3 regions of the Cobetia sp. genome follow, and region 3 is predicted to be linked to each of the others. Evidence: predicted binding sites of a transcription regulator. Region 3 holds the regulator's gene; each other region holds the start of a gene.
What was found. Region 3 encodes PhoB, which activates phosphate uptake and scavenging genes when phosphate is short. Its sites were predicted from a motif close to TGTCATANNNNTGTCANA; they were not measured.
Positions count from the first base shown of each region.

Region 1: AC4FAH_RS02645 (CYTH domain-containing protein) is a predicted target of PhoB. The motif match lies at 1,300-1,317, and genes of this name have one in related genera.
Region 2: AC4FAH_RS00305 (PhoX family protein) is a predicted target of PhoB. The motif match lies at 1,134-1,151, and genes of this name have one in related genera.

Region 1 covers NZ_CFDJES010000012.1:17,705-20,979, reverse strand. The annotation lists gene AC4FAH_RS02655 (inorganic phosphate transporter) at 1-327, opposite strand, end outside; gene AC4FAH_RS02650 (TIGR00153 family protein) at 368-1,048, opposite strand; gene AC4FAH_RS02645 (CYTH domain-containing protein) at 1,524-2,534, shown strand; gene AC4FAH_RS02640 (ion transporter) at 2,686-3,275, shown strand, end outside.
Region 2 covers NZ_CFDJES010000001.1:74,212-77,486, reverse strand. The annotation lists gene AC4FAH_RS00310 (3-deoxy-7-phosphoheptulonate synthase) at 1-986, shown strand, start outside; gene AC4FAH_RS00305 (PhoX family protein) at 1,242-3,275, shown strand, end outside.
Region 3 covers NZ_CFDJES010000002.1:54,579-57,853, reverse strand. The annotation lists gene AC4FAH_RS00620 (chorismate--pyruvate lyase family protein) at 1-469, shown strand, start outside; gene ubiA (4-hydroxybenzoate octaprenyltransferase) at 537-1,427, shown strand; gene phoB (phosphate regulon transcriptional regulator PhoB) at 1,651-2,340, shown strand; gene phoR (phosphate regulon sensor histidine kinase PhoR) at 2,348-3,275, shown strand, end outside.

The DNA of each region.
Region 1 (3,275 bases), on a different contig from region 3:
CATGGAAGCGATCAGCAGCCAGATACCGGCGGCCAGCAGCGAGGCCAGCATGCCGTAGACCAGGAACTGCGGATTCTCGATCAGCAGTGACGGGTCGATGATGCCCTTGCGGATGGTGTCAGTCACCTCACCACCGGCAAGCCAGGCACCGAGGAATTCGAAGATCACGGCGATGATGATCGCCTGCTTGATGGTGATCGCCTTGGAACCTACCGAGGTTCCCATGGCATTGGCGACGTCATTCGCACCCACACCCCATGCCATGAAGAAACCGAACAGACAGGCAAGAATGACGAGCACATCGCCGTATTGAGCAATGATGGACATAGAAGACTCTTGGACAGATGGCAGGACGTCCTGATGGCGCTCAGCGCGCCATCAGGATCTGCAGTCGGGTACCGACCTTTTCCGCTTGGTCAGCCACATCGCCGACCCAATCGATGATCTTGTAGAGGAAGATCACATCGACGGGCGGGAGACTGGCTTCCAGCGAGAACAGGGTCTGGCGGATGGCGATCTGCTGTTCGTCGGACTGTTTCTCGAGCTCATGCAGCTCGTTGATCAGCTTGTCGACCAGCTCGCTCATGTTGCGCCCGAAACCGGACTCGACGAGGTCTTCCAGTTCACCCAACGCACGACGCGCCTGGCAGACCGATTCGACCGCAGTCTTGAGATACTCACGCATGGCGGGCACCAGTGCGGTGGGTATCTGCATATGACGACCCAGCATGATCCCGGCGATGTCCTTGGTGACATTCGCGATGGAATCCTGGACATGGATCAGCTCGAGAAGGTCGGAGCGCGAGACCGGCAGGAACAGCGAGTTGGGCAGGTTGAGACGCAGCTGCGTCTTCAACTCGTCCGCTTCACGCTCCAGACCACTGATGGTCTTGCGGATGCTGGCTGCCTGCTCCCAATCACCCTGCTCGCAGGCGTCGAAGAAGGTCAGCAAGTGCTGGGCGCACTCGTCGGTCTTGATGATGTGGGTGTGCAGCGCCTTGAAAGGCGAGCGCCCGAACATCGAAGAGAAAGGGTTGGTCGTTACCATAGTGGCCGTCGGCGTTAAGGATTGACGCGCGGAGTGTAGCAAAGCCTTTGTGACGATCACATAACTTTCATCGTAACGTCATGATACCGCCATGCTGTTGTCATTTACGCAACAACAGCGGCAGTACGGGGGAACACGAAGGATTCCAGAAGAGAGATTGTCATGTAGCGGCAGGACCCGTGGTCGCTGGCTTTATCCACTGTTCGTAATATAACCAAGGACGTGACGACAGGCAATTGCTGTCACTTCAATGTCATCATGCTGTCATATAAGTGTGATTCTGCCGACAGGCCGATATCCGGCATGCCCTTCCGCCCTCCCCGTGCTTGCCTTGCCGCGGGCCAGGCGCGAGCATGAGACACACGAGCCTTCACCACCATGCACCACGCTTGCCGGAGGCTCTGCGGTCCTGGCGCCGCTGTCATCCTCATCCGTCAGCATCTGTCTTCTTTCATCCGTACAGGGAGTGCCCATCATGGCGCAAGAAATCGAACTCAAACTGGCACTGTCTCAACCCGTCATTGATCGCGATGCCATCCTGGAGACACTGGCGAGCATTGCAGAACTGGCAACGGTCATCCCCAGGCGGCGCTGGCTGGCCAACACCTACTTCGACACCCCCGAGCATGCGCTGGAGCGCGCGCGCATGGCGCTGCGTCTGCGCCAGAGCGGTGAGGATGCCGACAGCACGGGCGCCCTGCGCCAGACGCTCAAGACCAGCGGCGAGAGCCATGGCGGACTGCATTCTCGCGGCGAATGGGAGTGGGAGCTGCCCGAGGGCCAGACCGGCCTCGACCTCGACGGCCTGCGTGACCTGCCGCCCTTGCAGGCGCTGGAAGACGGCGCCCGCGAGCAGCTGCTGAGTGCACTCGCGCCCAGCTTCAGCACCGATTTCGAGCGTCATGCCTGGCAGATCGACGTCAAGGCGACACGCAGCGACGCGAATGTGAGCGACGAGCAGGTCACCGTCGGCGTCGAGATGGCGCTGGACCTGGGCGCGGTGAAGGCCAGTGGTCGCGAAGTGGCCATCCAGGAGATCGAGCTCGAGCTGACCGGCGGCGAAGAACTCGCCCCCGAGGTGAGAGAAGGCGTGCTCTGGCAGCTGGCGGATTCACTGGCCAGCCGCCTGGCACTGCGCCCGGCGGATGCCAGCAAGGCCAAGCGCGGCGCGGCGCTGCGGGATGGCGAATGGCATGAGAAGACGTTGGATACCGCTGACCCCGGCGCGCTGCTGTCCGCCGCCATCGATGCACTCGATGCCCACGCCGACCGTCAGGCGAAAGACGACCTCAGGTGGCACGCGCATGCGTTGGCCGCCCTGTCGGCCCTTGCATCACGGCTGGCCGCCAGCCAGCATCCCGGCCATATCCATGCGGTGGCGCTGGTCGAGGCGCTGGAAAGCAGCGACGGCGACGCCTCACAGGACTGGGCGACTCGCGACTTCGGCCAACACAGCCTGTCACTGCTCGCGACGCTGCGCGGCTGACTCTCGGCACGACACTGACTGCCCAGCCGCCAGGCGCTAGACCACTGGCTGATGGACAACGGCCGGGCAGTCACTGAAGGTCACACACTGAGACATCCCCGATACGCCCTGACATTCATCCGGCGTCGTCACGCCCGTCAAGGAAGCCTGCATGCCTGAACGCCAGGGCCCTGCCAATGAATATGGCAGCACGCCGCAAAGCCCCCCAGCGACACCCTCGCACCCCAGCGACTACGAGCCCGCGACGGGCCGCCTGCGCGCGCGGCTGTTCCATTGGATCTTCGAATCCGACACCAAGGCGGCCAAGGCCTTCGATATCGGCCTGATCCTGATGATCTTCGCCAGTGTCGCCGTGGTGATGCTCGACAGCGTGCCCTCGCTGAATGCGCAATACGGCGAGCTGTTCCGCATCATGGAGTGGGGCTTCACGATCATCTTCACGCTGGAATACGCCGTCCGCCTCTACTGCCTGAAGCATCCCGGCACCTGGGCCAAGGGCTTCTACGGCGTGCTCGACCTGCTGTCGATCGCGCCCACCTGGCTGTCGCTGCTGATTCCGGGCGCCCAGGCCCTGCTGGTGGTACGCGTGCTGCGTGTGCTGCGCCTGTTCCGCGTGTTGCGCCTGATGGCCTTCGTCGGCGAGGGCCGCATGCTGGTCGAGGCCATGACGCGCAGCCGGCGCAAGATCCTGCTGTTCTTCATCACCGTGCTCAGCATCGTCACGGTGTTCGGCGCTCTGAT
Region 2 (3,275 bases), on a different contig from region 3:
AGCTGCCGGTGGACGCCGACCTGGCCGGCCAGATTCGCCAGCATCGCGATGAGATCAACGCCATTCTCGCCGGCGACGATGATCGTCTGCTGGTGGTGGTCGGGCCGTGCTCCATCCATGATCTCAAGGCCGCGCGTGAGTACGCCCAGCGCCTGGCGGTGATCGAGCCGCAGGTACGTGATCGCCTCAAGCTGGTGATGCGTGTCTATGTCGAGAAGCCGCGCACCACGGTGGGCTGGAAGGGGCTGGCCTATGATCCGCATCTGGATGGCAGCGATGACATGGCCACCGGCCTGCGTCAGGCACGCGAGCTGATGCGCGAGATCAACCAGCTGGGCCTGCCGGTGGCGACGGAGCTGCTGCAGCCGCTGACCGCCGCCTACCTGGAAGACCTGCTCGGCTGGGCGGCCATCGGCGCCCGCACCACCGAGTCGCAGATCCATCGCGAGATGGCCTCCGGCCTCGGCTGTGTGGTGGGCTTCAAGAACGGCACTGACGGAGGCGTCGAGGTCGCCGTGCAGGCCATCGGGGCGGCGGCGCATGGGCATCGCCACTTCGGCATGGATGACAGCGGACGTCCGGCGCTGATCGAGACCGCGGGCAACCCGCATACCCATGTGGTGCTGCGCGGCGGCCATGGCCAGCCCAACTATGACGCCGCCTCGGTGGCCGCCTGCCGGCGTGAGCTGGAAGGCGCTGGCCTGACGCCGCGTCTGATGGTCGATTGCAGCCACGCCAATTCCCGCAAGGACCACCGCCGCCAGAGCGAAGTGATGCTGGATGTGCTCTCTCAGCGCCTGGCGGGGGATGATGCCTTGATCGGCGTGATGCTCGAGAGTCACCTCAATGAAGGCAAGCAGGCCTTGCCGGCAGCGGAGAAGCTCTCCCAGCTGCGTCATGGCGTGTCCGTCACCGATGCATGCCTTGGCTGGGAAACCACCGAGCACCTGCTGAGCCTGGCCGCCGAGCGCTTGCGCGAGGCCTGAGATCAAACGCCAGACTCGCGCCTCGATGGGAGGATGACGTCGCGCTTGCCTGATGTTTGCTGAATTTGTCGGCTTGTCCTGAAATCCCCAGCGCCCAACGGTCGAAAGGCCGTTGGGCGCTGTCGTCTCTTGCCTTTGTTGCCCGTTCGTCACGGAATTGTCATCGGGCTCGCGTATCACTCTTGTTGCCTTCGGCATGCCCTCAAGGGGCATGCCTGAACAGAACAACCCGAAACCTGACTACGGGGAAGCGACATGAGCAAGGAAATCGAAGACCATCGCCTGCTTAATCCCAGCAGCAACGAGACGTTCTCATCCGTCATCGAACGACACATCTCGCGTCGTCGTGTCCTGCAGGGCGGCCTGGGCATGGCGGCTGCCAGCATGCTGGGTGGTTTCGGTCTTGCGGGGCTGAGCACCACGGCCAACGCCGCCAGCAACGCTGCGGGTGAGAAGACGACTCTGGCACTGGCCTTCGAATCGATCAAGGGGTCACGCACGGATGCAGTCGTGGTTCCCAAGGGGTATACCGCACAGGTGCTGGCGCCGTGGGGCACGCCGCTCAATGCCAAGGCACCCAAGTGGAGCAAGGATTTGGCGATGACGCCGGAGATCCAGCTCAACACCGTCGGCATGCATCACGATGGCATGCACAACTTCGCCTTGAGCGACGACACGGCCTCCAGCAACTTCCTGCTGGTCATGAACAACGAATACATCGATCAGGATGCGCTGTGGGCACCCAAGGGCGGCGCGACCAATGCGGATTCCGGCAAGCGTCCGGCCGATGAAGTGCGCACCGAGATCAATGCCCATGGCGTGACCATCGTCGAGGTCAAGAAGGCCAGCAACGGCAAGTGGGAAGTGGTGGGCGATTCGCGCTACAACCGCCGCTACACCAGCGCCAGCGAAATGAAGCTGAGCGGCCCGGTAGCGGGCAGCGATTACGTCAAGACGGCCTTCTCGCCGGATGGCATGCGCACCCGTGGTACCAACAACAACTGCGCCAACGGCTACACCCCGTGGGGCACCTACCTGACCTGTGAAGAGAACTGGCCGGGTTACTTCGTCAAGCGCAGCGATCGTCAGCTCGATGACAACCGCATCGGCATCGAGACCGAGCGTGGCCGCTATGGCTGGGAAACCGCCGCCGGAGATGCCAGTGAAGTCGATGGCGAGTTCGCGCGTTTCGACAACACGCCGACGGCAGACAGCGCCGACAAGGATTACCGCAACGAACCGCGCACCTTCGGCTATATCGTCGAGATCGACCCCTACACCGGCGAGCAGGCCATCAAGCGCACCGCGCTGGGCCGCTTCCGTCACGAAGGTTGCTGGCCGGGCAAGCTGGTCGAGGGTGAGCCGGTGGTCTTCTACTCCGGTCACGATTCGCGCAACGAGTACATCTACAAGTTCGTGTCGGACGCCAAGTGGGACGCCGCTGATGCCCGTGGCGCCGGTGACTTCAAGGACCGCCTGGCGATCGGCGACAAGTACCTGGACAAGGGCACGCTGTATGTCGCCCAGTTCTCCGCCGATGGCACCGGCACGTGGCTCAAGCTGACGCCGGACGCCGTGACCAAGGATGGCCGCACCCTGGCCGAAGCACTGGGGCTGGCGGCCGATGACCTGGCTGGCATCATCATCCACACCACCGATGCGGCTGACCTGATGGGCGCGACCCCGATGGACCGCCCGGAGTGGGGCGCGGTGGACCCGGTGTCCGGTGAGGTCTACATGACGCTGACCAACAACTCCAAGCGCACCGAGGAAGGCACTGACGCCGCCTTCACCAACGATGGCACCGCCATCGAGGAGCCGGGTGTCGGTTACAAGACGGCGCCAACCAACGCGGCCAATCCGCGTGGCAACAACGAAGCGGGTCAGATCATCCGCTGGCGTGAAGCGGGCGATCACAAGGCCTTCGATTGGGAGATCTTCGTGTTCGGCGCAGCGGCCAGCGATGCCGACAACCTGTCCGGCCTGACCGAGATGAACGAGTTCGCCAGTCCCGATGGCCTCTACTTCGATGGCCGCGAAGGACAGGACAGCATCCTGTGGATCCAGACAGACAACGGCTACGAAGGCATCACCGAGGTCACCAATGACCAGCTGCTGGCGGTCGTGCCGGCAGGTCTCGAGCAGGCCGAGGGAGACGCGGCCGTGATCGGTGCCGACAACCAGGCGCAGCTCAAGCGCTTCGCGGTGGGCCCGAACGGCTGTGAAGTCACCGGGATCTTCACCACCCCGGACAAGACCGCGATGTTCATCAACATCCAGCACCCGGCC
Region 3 (3,275 bases):
CCAGCGTCTTGCCAGCGCCATGCAACAGCAGGATGAACGCGATGGCCAGCCAATCCAGGGCCTGCGCGTGCGCCTGCTGCTGCAGGACACCGGCCCCGCGCGGCTGGATGAGGCACGCCTGCTGGGCATCGGCCCGCGCCGGCATGTCTGGCGGCGCGAAGTGGCACTCTGTCATGGCGATACGCCATGGGTGATCGCACGCTCGCTGGCGGCGCTGGACCTGGCCCACGGTCATCGCCTCTCGACGCTGGGTGAGCGCTCGCTGGGCCATTGGCTGTTTCGCCAGCCCGACCTGACCCGCAGTGCCATCGATGTCAGCCGCGCCCCGCTGGTGCTTTCGAGCCCCAGGCCGCTGGCCCGCACCACCAGTCGGTGGATGCGCCGCTCGATGTTCTCGCATGGTCGCTTCAAGGTGCTGGTGCAGGAGGGCTTCACACCGGCCTTCCAGCACGCGCTGCAACTGGCCTGAGCCTTGCGCCCGACTGGCCTCGTTTCCCTCTCTTCCCTTGCCCACTACCACCCGCCCAGGAGCCCCGATGACCGCGTCATCCACTTCCGCCGCTTCGCGTCCTTCCAGACTGGCCGACTACCTCGCCCTGACACGGCTGGACCGCCCCATCGGCACCTGGCTGCTGATGTGGCCGACCCTGTGGGCACTGTGGCTGGCGGCAGATGGCATTCCCGAGCGCACGACCCTGCTGATCTTCATCGCCGGGGTCTATCTGATGCGCGCCGCCGGCTGCGTGATCAACGACTACGCCGACCGCCACTGGGACAAGCATGTCGAGCGCACGCGTGACCGGCCGCTGACCTCGGGTCGCATTTCGGAGCGCGAGGCGCTGACACTGTTCGGGGGGCTGGTCGCGGCCGCCTTCGTGCTGGTGTGCTTCACCAACCTGACCACGGTGCTGCTGTCGATCGTCGCCGTACTGCTGGCGGCCAGCTATCCGTTCATGAAGCGCTTCCATCATCTGCCCCAGGTAGTACTGGGCGCCGCCTTCGGCTGGGCGATTCCGATGGCCTTCGCCGCGACGCTGGAGGAGGTGCCGACCTACGGCTGGTGGCTGTTCGCGGCCAACCTGATGTGGACGGTGGCCTACGACACCGCCTACGCGATGGTCGATCGCAACGACGACCTCAAGGTGGGCATCAAGTCCACCGCCGTGCTGTTCGGGCGTGCCGACAAGCTGATGATCGGCCTGTTGCAGCTGGGCATGCTGGCGGTGTTGATCGGCATCGGCCTGCAGCTGGCGCTGGGCATCTTCTACTGGCTGGGACTGGCTGCCGCCGCCGTCACCTTCGTCTGGCAGCAACGTCTGATCCGTGAGCGTGAGCGTGCGCCCTGCTTCCAGGCCTTCCTCAACAATCATTGGACGGGTCTGCTGATCTTCGCCGGTATCGCCCTGGCGACCTGGCCGATGAGCTGACTCCTGCATAAACATTAGTTTTATTTGATTTAAAGCGACCCCTGCCCTCTGTTGCTCCCCAGCCCACGGTTCATGCCTGCCTGCCGCGCCTCCAAGGCGGCTGGCAGGCTTGCGTGCAAGCTGCCATGCTGGCAGTTGTCATCTCGTTGTCATATAAGCGGGTTGTAATCGTCATCGACTTGTCATTCTGGCGCGTGCGCCGACTGCTGCATGGGATCTAGCGATGAGCTCCAAGACCGTACTGATTGTCGACGATGAATCCTCGATTCGCGAGATGATCGCCGTTGCCCTCGAAATGGCGGATTACCGCGTGCTGGAGGCAGACAATGCCCAGGACGCCCACGCCATCGTCGTCGATGAAAAGCCCGATCTGCTGTTGCTGGACTGGATGATGCCGGGCACCAGTGGCCTGGAGCTCGCGCGGCGTCTCAAGCGTGACGAGACCACCTCGGAGCTGCCGATCATCCTGCTGACCGCCAAGGGCGAGGAAGACAACAAGATTCAAGGCCTGGAAGCCGGTGCCGACGACTACATCACCAAGCCCTTCTCGCCGCGCGAGCTGGTCGCCCGCCTCAAGGCCGTGCTGCGTCGCACCACTCCCAAGGGGGTCGAGGAGGCGGTGGAAGTCGAAGGCCTGATGCTCGACCCGGCCAGCCACCGCGTCACCGCCCACGGCAACTCGCTGGATGTCGGCCCGACCGAATATCGCCTGCTGCAGTTCTTCATGACGCATCAGGAGCGTGCCTACACGCGCAGTCAGCTGCTCGATCAGGTATGGGGCGGCAACGTCTATGTCGAGGAGCGCACCGTGGACGTGCACATCCGTCGCCTGCGCAAGGCGCTGGGCACAGGCCATCAGCATCTGATCCAGACCGTCCGCGGCACCGGTTACCGCTTCAGCGCTCAGGCCTGAGGGATTCATGCGCTATTGGACCAACGAGCTATGGCGCCTCGGCTACCTTGCCGGTGGCTTCGGCCTGATCGGTGGCCTGCTGGGCCATCTAGGCTGGGGCCTGGCGCTGGGTCTTTCGCTGTATCTGTTCGTCCATCTCAAGCACTTGAAGAGCCTCTACACCTGGCTGATCACCAATCCCCATGAAGAGCCGCCGCCCGGCGATGGCGTCTGGGGAGACCTGCTCGATCGTCTCTACCGCTACCAGAAGGGCCAGCGTCAGGCTCAGGAGCGACTGCGCAGCATCCTCAACCGTATCCAGGAATCCTCGGAGGCCATGCGCGACGGCCTGGTGATGCTGGACAACCACGGTGACATGGAATGGTGGAACAGCGCTGCCGAGCAGCTGGTCGGTCTCAAGGCCAGCCACGACCGCGGTCAGCACATCACCAACTATCTGCGTGACCCCGTCTTCATCGACTACTTCAATCGGCTGGCCTACCGCGAGCCGCTGACGCTCCAGTCGCCGCTGTCTGACAACCTGACGCTGCAGATCTCCATCACCCTGTTCGGTGACAACGAGCGTCTGGTCATGCTGCGTGACGTCACCCGCCTCTATCGTCTTGAAGAGATGCGCCGCGACTTCGTGGCCAATGTCTCCCATGAGCTGCGCACGCCGCTGACGGTGCTGGCCGGCTATCTCGAGACCTACTCCGATTACGCCGATGACCTGCCACCGCGCTGGCAGCGTGGACTGGGCCAGATGCAGAGCCAGACCGACCGCATGCAGCACCTGGTCGAGGACCTGCTGACCCTGTCACGCCTGGAAACCGACGAGCTGTCCGACAACGGTCGCTGCATCGACATGAGCGCCCTGCTCGGCCATATCCGCGACGACGCCGAAGGCCTGTCCCAGGGGCGCCACACCTTCTCCATCGAGGCCGATGCCAGCGTGT